Regions from separate parts of the Sporosarcina sp. P26b genome, predicted to be linked through region 3. Evidence: riboswitches for the same ligand, from Rfam matches in the RefSeq annotation. Region 3 holds a riboswitch; each other region holds the start of a gene.
The links. Region 3 has a riboswitch for S-adenosylmethionine ahead of mtnK (S-methyl-5-thioribose kinase). Riboswitches for the same ligand answer to the same signal wherever they lie in the genome.
Positions count from the first base shown of each region.

Region 1: another riboswitch for S-adenosylmethionine. It lies ahead of CSV69_RS12295 (methionine ABC transporter ATP-binding protein); the one in region 3 lies ahead of mtnK (S-methyl-5-thioribose kinase).
Region 2: another riboswitch for S-adenosylmethionine. It lies ahead of metK (methionine adenosyltransferase); the one in region 3 lies ahead of mtnK (S-methyl-5-thioribose kinase).

Region 1 covers NZ_PDYW01000016.1:583-3,864, reverse strand. Annotated here, with positions in the region: gene CSV69_RS12300 (methionine ABC transporter permease) at 1-581, opposite strand, end outside; gene CSV69_RS12295 (methionine ABC transporter ATP-binding protein) at 574-1,599, opposite strand; SAM riboswitch class I at 1,684-1,789, opposite strand; gene CSV69_RS12290 (thioredoxin family protein) at 1,839-2,138, opposite strand; gene CSV69_RS12285 (toprim domain-containing protein) at 2,131-2,484, opposite strand; gene gcvH (glycine cleavage system protein GcvH) at 2,546-2,926, opposite strand; gene CSV69_RS12275 (arsenate reductase family protein) at 3,003-3,282, opposite strand, start outside.
Region 2 covers NZ_PDYW01000001.1:15,596-18,877, forward strand. Annotated here, with positions in the region: gene pckA (phosphoenolpyruvate carboxykinase (ATP)) at 1-1,309, opposite strand, end outside; SAM riboswitch class I at 1,485-1,604, shown strand; gene metK (methionine adenosyltransferase) at 1,781-2,992, shown strand; gene CSV69_RS00130 (DUF3891 family protein) at 3,035-3,282, opposite strand, start outside.
Region 3 covers NZ_PDYW01000022.1:3,573-6,854, forward strand. Annotated here, with positions in the region: gene CSV69_RS13770 (glycerol-3-phosphate dehydrogenase/oxidase) at 1-1,196, opposite strand, end outside; SAM riboswitch class I at 1,413-1,515, shown strand; gene mtnK (S-methyl-5-thioribose kinase) at 1,589-2,794, shown strand; gene CSV69_RS13780 (2,3-diketo-5-methylthiopentyl-1-phosphate enolase) at 2,794-3,282, shown strand, end outside.

The DNA of each region.
Region 1 (3,282 bases), on a different contig from region 3:
GTAACGTCTTCCCTGCTACGCTGGAACCCTTCTAAATACGCAAGTGTACCGAGCCCTCCAGCACCAATGACCCCTGCCATCGCCGTATAGCCGACAAGTGCAATAGATGTCACCGTAATTCCAGAAACCAATGCTGGCATCGATTCAGGCAACAAGACCTTGAAAATAATAGTGGATGTTTTGGCACCCATTGAGCGAGCTGCTTCGATAACCCCTTTATCGATTTCCTGCAACGCGATCAATACCATGCGTCCGTAAAATGGAGCCGCCCCGATGATTAACGCAGGCAATGCCGCATTCGGTCCACGCATGCTGTCAAACAATAACTTTGTAAATGGGATAAGTAAAATAATTAAAATGATGAATGGAATTGATCGGAATATATTCACGAACGCGCCAGTAATAACGTTAATCATTTTATTAGCCCATAATTGTCCTGGGCTAGTCAAAAACAATATAAGTCCAAGTGCGATACCAAAAACGAACGTAAAGAATGTCGAGTATGCGGACATATAGAGCGTCTCGCCTGTCGCAAGCCACATTTTGTCCCAGTCAACATTCGGGAACCATTGCTCAATCATGTAGCAGCACCTCCGTCTTTACTTCATTGGCATCTAAGAAGACGATTGCTTCATCAATGACCGCTGTATCGCCTACCAATTGAAGTACTAATGTGCCATATGCGCCGTCACGCGTAGTCGAAATATTCCCTTGTACGATGTTGACGTCAATTGGAAATTTACGGATTAACTCAGCAAGCACTGGCTGTTCCGTACGCTCTCCAATGAAGGCTAACTTCACTAGCTTCCCTTGAGGTACTTCTTCTTGTAAATGAGCCATCGCTGCATCCGTATCACCAGTATCTGTCACTTGTGAAATGAAACGCTTCGTAATATCAGCCTGTGGAGATTGGAAAACGTCCAACACGTTACCGATTTCCATCACTTTTCCGGCTTCCATGACCGCCACCCGATTACAGATCTTACGAATGACATGCATTTCATGCGTAATCAAAACAATTGTCAGTCCAAGACGTTCATTAATATCCGTTAATAAATCCAGAATAGCATTCGTTGTTTCTGGATCGAGTGCGGATGTCGCTTCATCACAAAGCAATACTTCCGGATCATTTGCAAGGGCACGTGCAATACCGACACGTTGCTTCTGACCGCCTGAAAGTTGTGATGGATACGCCTTTTCGCGTCCTGTCAATCCAACTAAATCAATTAGTTCTTTGACTTTTTGCTTGCGTGCCGATTTCTTCACGCCAGCGATTTCAAGAGGAAACATGATATTCTCTTCTACCGTTCTCGACCACAACAAATTAAAGTGTTGAAAGATCATGCTGATTTTCTGTCGCGCATTGCGCAAGCCTGCACCTTTTAACGTCGTCATTTCCTGTTCATTAATCTTAATACTACCGGACGTCGGAGTTTCAAGACCATTCAGTAGTCTGATCAATGTACTTTTACCTGCTCCGCTGTATCCGATGACGCCGAAAATTTCTCCTTCTTCGATGTCAAATGTCACATCATCTACTGCGACAATTTCTGAACGGTTCAATTGGAACCTTTTATGAACGTTTGCTAGTTGAATCATTTTCCGCACCACCTTTAATTTAAAAAGACCTTCCTGCAGTTGAGCAGAAAGGTCCAACGTATATACATATGTACGTTACCATTTCTCTCATCTATCAAAGCATTACACTTTGAGTGAATTGGCACCATTTCACATATGTGACGGTTGCCGGGCTTCATAGGGCACTTCCCTCCACCGCTCTTTATAAGAGTTACGTATTCAATTGATTATCTACTTATACCATACTTCGAATTCTATTGTCAACTGAGCTTCTCCAGTAGATAAGGTACAGATTGAAAAGCGTAAATTTTTTCTATCGGCTCGCCTTTTCGTTGAATGAGCAAACAAGGAACGCTCTCTACTTCATATTCGATTGCAATATCCTGGACGTAATTCAAATCCGCTTTTCCAATGGGCAATTCCGGTCGCATCGCTTCTATTACCGTTAACATTTTCGAAGCGACTGCACAGGTACCACACATAGGTGTAAATAAATAAAAAGCGGCTATTTGCTCCGCCGCCTTTGCATGTTTCCAGTCTTCGATTGACCAATTATTCATGTGTTCCACCTGCCAAAAATTTAGGATGTACTTTAAAATTGGCGGCAGCTAAAATGCTGGCCAATAGCTTGATAGGCGTCGTCTCCACTTCACGATAGAGACGATCCGTGTATAGGTGTCTAGCTTCCGGATACAGTTGTTTGAACAGCTTTCGAATGGATTCACCTGACGCGTCCGCATCCAAAAATATGAAGATTTCATGTTGCTCGTACGGCTCAAGCAGTTCTTCGATGTGGTACGCACTGATGGTACCATTCGTACAAAGAATCTCTACAGGCTCTGCAAGGATCGGCACTAACCGCTTACGATCCGAACCGCCTTCTACAATGAGAACTTTCAGGTCCATGCGCTTCCTCCTAGAGTGTAAAAAAAACGCTGAGACGTTCCAGCGCTTTCCTTTGTGATGATTATTCAGCTGTCATTTCTTCGTATTGTTCAGCTGTCATTAACGCATCCAATTCAGCTTTGTCATCGATTTCAACTACAACCATCCATGCACCTTCGTATGGAGATTCGTTAACCAATTCAGGGCTGTCTTCAAGGTTTTCGTTCACTTCTACAACTTTACCAGTTAGTGGAGCATACAATTCAGAAACAGTTTTCACTGATTCAACGCTTCCGAAAGGCTCGTCAGATTTCAATTGATCGCCAACTTGTGGGAGTTCAACGAATACGATATCCCCTAGTTCAGACTGTGCAAAATGTGTGATTCCGATACGGTATTTACCGTCTTCTTCTTTTACCCATTCGTGCTCTTCTGAATAACGTAAATCTTTTGGTGTGCTCATGTCGTTACCTCCAAAAATATAATAGTTTATCTATCTTTAGTTTGCCATAGTTCCCGCGTAAAGACAAGATTCTAGATCATTTCTTCCATGTTTCTGCGAATGTTGTTTCATTGAAACCAACGGTCACTTTTTGGTTGTCCGACACGAGTGGACGTTTGATGAGCATTCCGTCTGAAGCGAGCAGTGCGATCTTTTCGTCGTCTGTCATGGTAGGTAGTTTGTCTTTCAAATTGAGCTCGCGATATTTCATGCCGCTTGTGTTGAAGAACTTCTTCATTTCGAGCCCGGAGTTTGCGATCATGCTACGAAGGTCGTCTTCGCTCGGTGGTTGTTCGGCGATGTTGTGTTCTTCGAAT
Region 2 (3,282 bases), on a different contig from region 3:
AACCTACACCGTAGATTCCGCCAGTCCAACCTGTATTCACAAGGAATACTTTTGAGCCGTGCTCATCGATCTTCTTGCCAAGCATCTCTGCGTATGTTGCAGCAGGAAGTGGTAAGAATGGTGAGCCGAAGCAAGTAGAGAATGTTGGTTCAGGAGCAGTAATTCCACGCTCAGTTCCAGCAAGCTTGGAAGTGAAACCGCTCAAGAAGTGGTACATTGCCTGTTCTTTTGTAAGGATCGAGATCGGAGGCAATACTCCGGAAGCGTCGGCAGTTAGGAAGATAATATTCTTAGGATGACCAGCAACAGACGGTGTCACGATGTTATCGATATTTTCGATAGGGTAAGCGGCACGTGTGTTTTCTGTCAATGATTTATCATCATAATCTGGAATGCGCGTTACTTCATCCAATACAACGTTTTCTAAAACTGCACCGAAACGGATTGCTCCGAAAATTTCAGGTTCTTTTTCTGCAGAAAGATTGATACATTTTGCGTAACATCCACCTTCAATGTTAAATACGCCGTTATCAGACCAGCCATGCTCATCGTCTCCGATTAGTTTACGGTTAGCATCTGCTGAAAGAGTAGTTTTACCTGTTCCAGAAAGTCCGAAGAACAAAGCAACGTCGCCTTCTTCACCTACGTTTGCTGAACAGTGCATAGAAAGAATACCTTGTTCAGGTAGCAAGAAGTTCATAACAGAGAAAATAGATTTTTTCATTTCTCCTGCGTACTCTGTTCCACCAATCAAAACAATTCGTTTCTCGAGTGATACGATGATGAAAGTTTCCGAATTAGTGCCATCCACTTTTGGATCCGCTTTGAATGAAGGGGCAGCCAAAATTGTGAATTGCGATTCGTGTGCTTGTAATTCTTCTTCTGTTGGACGGATGAATAGCTGGTGAACGAATAGGTTCTGCCAAGCTAATTCATTGATTACTTGGATAGACAACTGGGAGTCTTTATCCGCGCCTGCAAATCCTTTAAAAACGAAGAGCTCGTCTTTTTCCTTCAAATGATCAATGACTTTCGTGTATAATGAATCAAAGATCTCTTCTGAAATTGGGCTGTTCGTGCTACCCCAATCTACTTTATCCTTAGACACTGCATCTTCAACGATGAATTTGTCCTTAGGTGAGCGTCCTGTGTACTTGCCTGTACGTGCAGTAATTGCGCCGTCTGCTGAAAGTTTAGCTTCGCCTCTTGCTGCTGCTTTTTCCGTTAATTCTGCTACAGACGCTTGGATCGTCACGTTGCTTCCACTAAGAAGACTTTTTAAACTATCATCAATTTTTGCAGATATCATATTTACATACCGTCCTTTGCGTAGTCGATTTATTTATCTTGATAAGAATATCCTAATTCGTAAATAGTATAACACATTAAGAATATTAATCTATACTAATGGAAAACTCAAGTGATTTAGAATAAAAAAATTGACAAAATCCAAACTTTTTAATAAGATGTGACATGAACGGATACTCTTATCCCGAGTTGGTGGAGGGTACAGGCCCTGTGAAACCCGGCAACCTGCAATAGACAGTAGTCTAGCGCGAAGGTGCCAAACCTGAAGCAAGGTTTAATTCCTTGGACGATAAGAGTGAAAGGTGCTGCGCGTGAAATTTTGCCTTTTACTCATGGATTGAATGTGAGTGAAGGGCTTTTTATATTGTCTAGCCCTGAATCCTTATGGTATATGCTTGACGTCTAGGCGTGGAACTTTACCAGGGACTTATGAGAGTACCGTATCATGATGCTTAATATAGGGGGAAACAAAATGACAAACCGTCGACTGTTTACATCAGAATCAGTTACAGAAGGCCATCCAGACAAGATGTGCGACCAAATTTCAGACGCAATTTTAGATGCGATCCTAACCGAGGATCCAAATGCGCGTGTGGCATGTGAAACGAGTATCACGACTGGACTCGTATTAGTAATGGGAGAAATCACTACGACAACGTACGTGGATATTCCAAAAGTAGTTCGCGATACTGTAAAGGAAATTGGATATGTTCGTGCGAAATACGGCTTTGATTACGAAACATCTGCTGTACTTACATCTATTGATGAGCAATCACCTGAAATTGCTGCTAGTGTCAACGTGGCACTTGAAGCGCGTGAAGGGTCTATGACAGATGAAGACATAGATGACATCGGAGCAGGTGACCAAGGTTTAATGTTCGGATATGCATGTAATGAAACACCGGAACTTATGCCTTTACCAATTAGTCTTTCTCATAAATTGGCACGACGTTTAGCAGAAGCACGTAAGGAAGAACTAATTCCTTATTTGCGTCCTGATGGCAAAACACAAGTAACAGTAGAGTATGATCAGGATAATAATCCAGTGCGAATTGACACGATTGTTATTTCCACACAACATCATCCTGAAGCTACACTCAAACAAATCGAGAAAGATATTAAAGAAGTAGTCATCGATGCAGTCGTTCCCAAAAACTTGTTGGACGAGCATACGAAATACTTCATTAACCCTACCGGCAGCTTCGTCGTTGGTGGTCCTCAAGGAGACTCCGGTCTAACTGGACGTAAAATCATCGTTGATACGTACGGTGGTTATGCACGACATGGTGGGGGAGCGTTCTCAGGTAAAGATGCTACAAAAGTGGATCGTTCCGCTTCTTATGCAGCTCGTTACGTAGCTAAGAACATCGTGGCAGCTGGACTAGCTGAGCACTGTGAGGTCCAGTTGGCATATGCGATTGGTGTAGCAAGCCCAGTTTCTATCTCGATCAACACATTCGACACAGGTAAACTATCCGAAACACAATTAGTGGAGTTCGTACGTGAATTGTTTGACCTTCGTCCGGCAGGCATTATTAAAATGCTCGACCTACGTCGTCCAATCTACAAACAAACAGCAGCGTACGGTCACTTTGGCCGCACGGATATCGAATTGCCATGGGAGCAGACGGATAAAGTGGAAGCGTTGAAAGAACTTGCTAGTAAAGTACGTGTAAAGCAATAATGGAGTGCAGAAAGGGGAAAACATTTCCTCTTTCTGCATTTTTTATTTATTTGCCGGCGTAATATGAAAAGGAATCAATTCATAATCTGCCTCTTCATAAGCTACTAGCAATCCTTGATCCTCAATGTCTTTTTTCAAAACAGTCTTTTGCTTTACTTCAACGTCAAATGAATAGCTAAATGGATAATTTTCCACCTTAATAGTGTGCTGATCTGCAAAATAGATCCCAATTCGTCCTATCGGTAATGCAGGGAAAATGCCTGTTGAAGGAATGCCGTCGCGAAAGAATA
Region 3 (3,282 bases):
CCTGTATCTGTTTTGAGTTTTGATGCGACGACATCTACAATCGTTTCCGCCATTTTTCGATAGCCCGTCAATTTGCCACCAGCAATTGTGATTAAGCCTGAAGCGGACGCCCAAATCTCATCTTTCCTTGAAACTTCGGATGCGCCTTTGCCCTTTTCATTGATCAAAGGCCGTAACCCAACCCAGCTGGATTCAATATCACTTGCTGAAATGGTCAACTTCGGAAAAATGAGTGCGATTGCGTCCATCAAATAATCGCGGTCGCTTACGGTCATTCGGGGATGAACCATATCCCCTTTGTAGTCAGTGTCTGTCGTCCCGACGTACGTTTTCCCGTCCCGTGGGATTGCCAACACCATCCGGCCATCTGGCGTGTCAAAGTAAACAATCTGATTCAAAGGGAATACACTTTGGTCGAAAACGAGATGAATGCCCTTCGTCAAACGAATTTCCCGTGCATCCAAGGAGTTGTCTTTCTCCCTCAATGTATCCACCCATGGACCGGCGGCGTTCACTATTGTTTTTGCGCGTATTTCACTAGTTTTGCCGCTCAATTGGTCAACTACGCTTACGCCTGCAACTTTTCCTTCATTGTAAATAAAATCGGTCACTTTTGTATAATTGAATACAGTCGCGCCTTGACTGACAGCTTCTTTCATCACTTCAATCGTCAGTCGGGCATCATCCGATCGGTATTCAACGAAACGGCCAGCCCCAAGTAACCCTTCAGCCCTGAGTTTAGGCTCCGCATGCAACGCTCTTTCTCTGGTCAACATGCTTTTTCGTTCTTCTTTTTTCACGCCCGCCAAAAAATCATAGACGCGTAAACCGATAGAGGTAGTGAATTTACCCATTGATCCGTCCTTATAAATCGGCAAAAGCAGCCACTCGGGCTTCGTCACATGGGGTCCATTTTCATAGACAACTGCCCGTTCCTTGCCTGTTTCCGCAACGATCTTCACTTCAAGGTTTTTCAGGTATCGCAAGCCGCCATGAATCATTTTTGTAGAACGGCTGGACGTCCCTGCAGCAAAATCCTGCATTTCCACAAGCACCGTTTTCATGCCACGGCTGGCAGCATCCAAGGCAATTCCAGCCCCCGTAATGCCGCCCCCGATGATTAATACATCAAATTCTTCTGCTTGTACTGTTGAAAGTACTTCACTTTTTAGTAACGCATTAGGATGTTCAGTCATTTTAGTTAAAGCCTCCACATATTTTATTCGTTCACTAATTATACTACAATTTAGATTACTAAATCTCTTGATTTACAAAACGTTTAGAAAATGCAATATGTGGTCAGTGTTTTAACTATTTGATGGGTTTCAATTAAATAGACAATGGGTAAAAGTCATGCTATAATTTCATATAACATTGTGCGAATCTAATGGTAATTAAAAATAATAAATATACTCTTATCAGGAGCAGGCGGAGGGAAAAGCCCGATGAAGCCCGGCAACCGACTCAATTGAGCACGGTGCTAATTCTTACAGCATTTATGCTGAAAGATAAGAAGTTGTGTGAAAAACCTCTTCTTAACTGAAGGGGTTTTTTTATCATCATAGACGATGCAGAAGGAGGATAAAACATGAATATATCAAGTAGTCATCAGGAACTGGCAACCTATGCATTCTTAGAATTCGATGAAATTGTGAAGTATGTTAAAAAGCGTGGCTTCTTTAGTGAACAAGAACAAGTTGTTGTGACGGAAGTAAGTGATGGGAAGATCAATCATGTTTATCGATTAACGGGAGAACAGAAGAGCTTGATACTCAAGCAGGCTGTACCTTACGCGAGGATTGTAGGAGAGTCAATGCCTATCCCGATCGACCGGGTCGTTCTCGAAGCAAAAGTATTACAGGAATACGATAACATCATTCCCGGTTCTGTTCCGAAAGTGCTCCATCTGGATGAAATCATGGCGATTGTTGTGATGGAAGACATGCATCCGATGGAAATGGGGCGCACAGCTTTGAATAATGGGACGGAATCTGCCATATTTGCTAGAGACATAGGTGTATTCAGTGCGAAAACGAGCTTTTATACGTCCGATTTCTACCTAGATCCAAAACTAAAGAAAGAGTTGAATGCCTCTTTTGCAAATCCGGCCATGCGAGAAATGACGGAAGAACTCTCTTTCGATTGTCCCTACAATATGCATGACAGCAATTTCTTTGAAGAAGGCTTGAAAAATGATGTGTTATTTCTGAGTCAAGACCACCGTTTACAGCTGGAAGTGGCGAAGTTGAAACGTAAATTCATGACAAAAGCAGATGCGCTCATTCATAGCGACTTACATAGTGGTGCCATATTTATGGGACAAGACAAAACAGTTGTTTTCGATACCGAGTTTGCTTGTTTTGGGCCGTTCGGGTTTGACATGGGGCATTTTATCGCGAGCCTACTGTTGAATGGCATCGGTCACCCTGAATTTAAAACGAAGCGCTATGAACAAGCGCGGGAAACCTGGTATGCGTACACAGAGACATTCGCACAAGTTTGGAGAGAAGAATCCAATGAGCCTTATACACAACTCGACGGTTTTCTGACGCATGTTATGGACGAAAGCTTTACCGATATGCTGGGGTATGCAGGATGCGAATTGGTCCGCCGCTCTATCGGTATTGCCCAAATTGACGATTTAAATTATGAACAAGATGAAGAAAAACGTATGGCCAGAAGGAAAAAAGTGTTGGAGCTCGGGAAGTATTTGATACTTAACCGTAATACAATACGCTCTCTCGAAGAATTGGAGAGCTGGTTCATCGACAGTAGTCACAAGGAGGAATTTTAATGGGAGTTACAGCCACTTATCTATTTCCGACACATCTAGAGCAAGAAAAAATAGCGGAGCAACATGCACTCGGGCTCACAATCGGGTCTTGGACAGACATTCCGCATCTTGAACAGCAGCAACTGAAGCACCATAAAGGTGAAGTCGTTTCTGTGGAAAAAGGGGAAGTGAAGGATATGGTAAAAATCTTTTATCCGTCCGCTAACTATTCGGCAGATCTTCCCGCGATTTTCACGACAGTCTATGGCAAGCTATCCTTTTTTGAAGGCTATGAATTAATCGATTTGGATTTTGGCAAACAATTGCTTGCACAATTTCCAGGTCCGCGCTTCGGTACAAAAGGAATTCGTGAACAGTTGAATGTCATGGATCGCCCATTGCTGAAAGCCATCTTCAAGGGAGTCATGGGAAGGGATCTGTCCTTTTTCTCCGGCCAACTGGAAGAATTGCTAGCTGGCGGTGTCGATCTTATCAAAGACGATGAAATT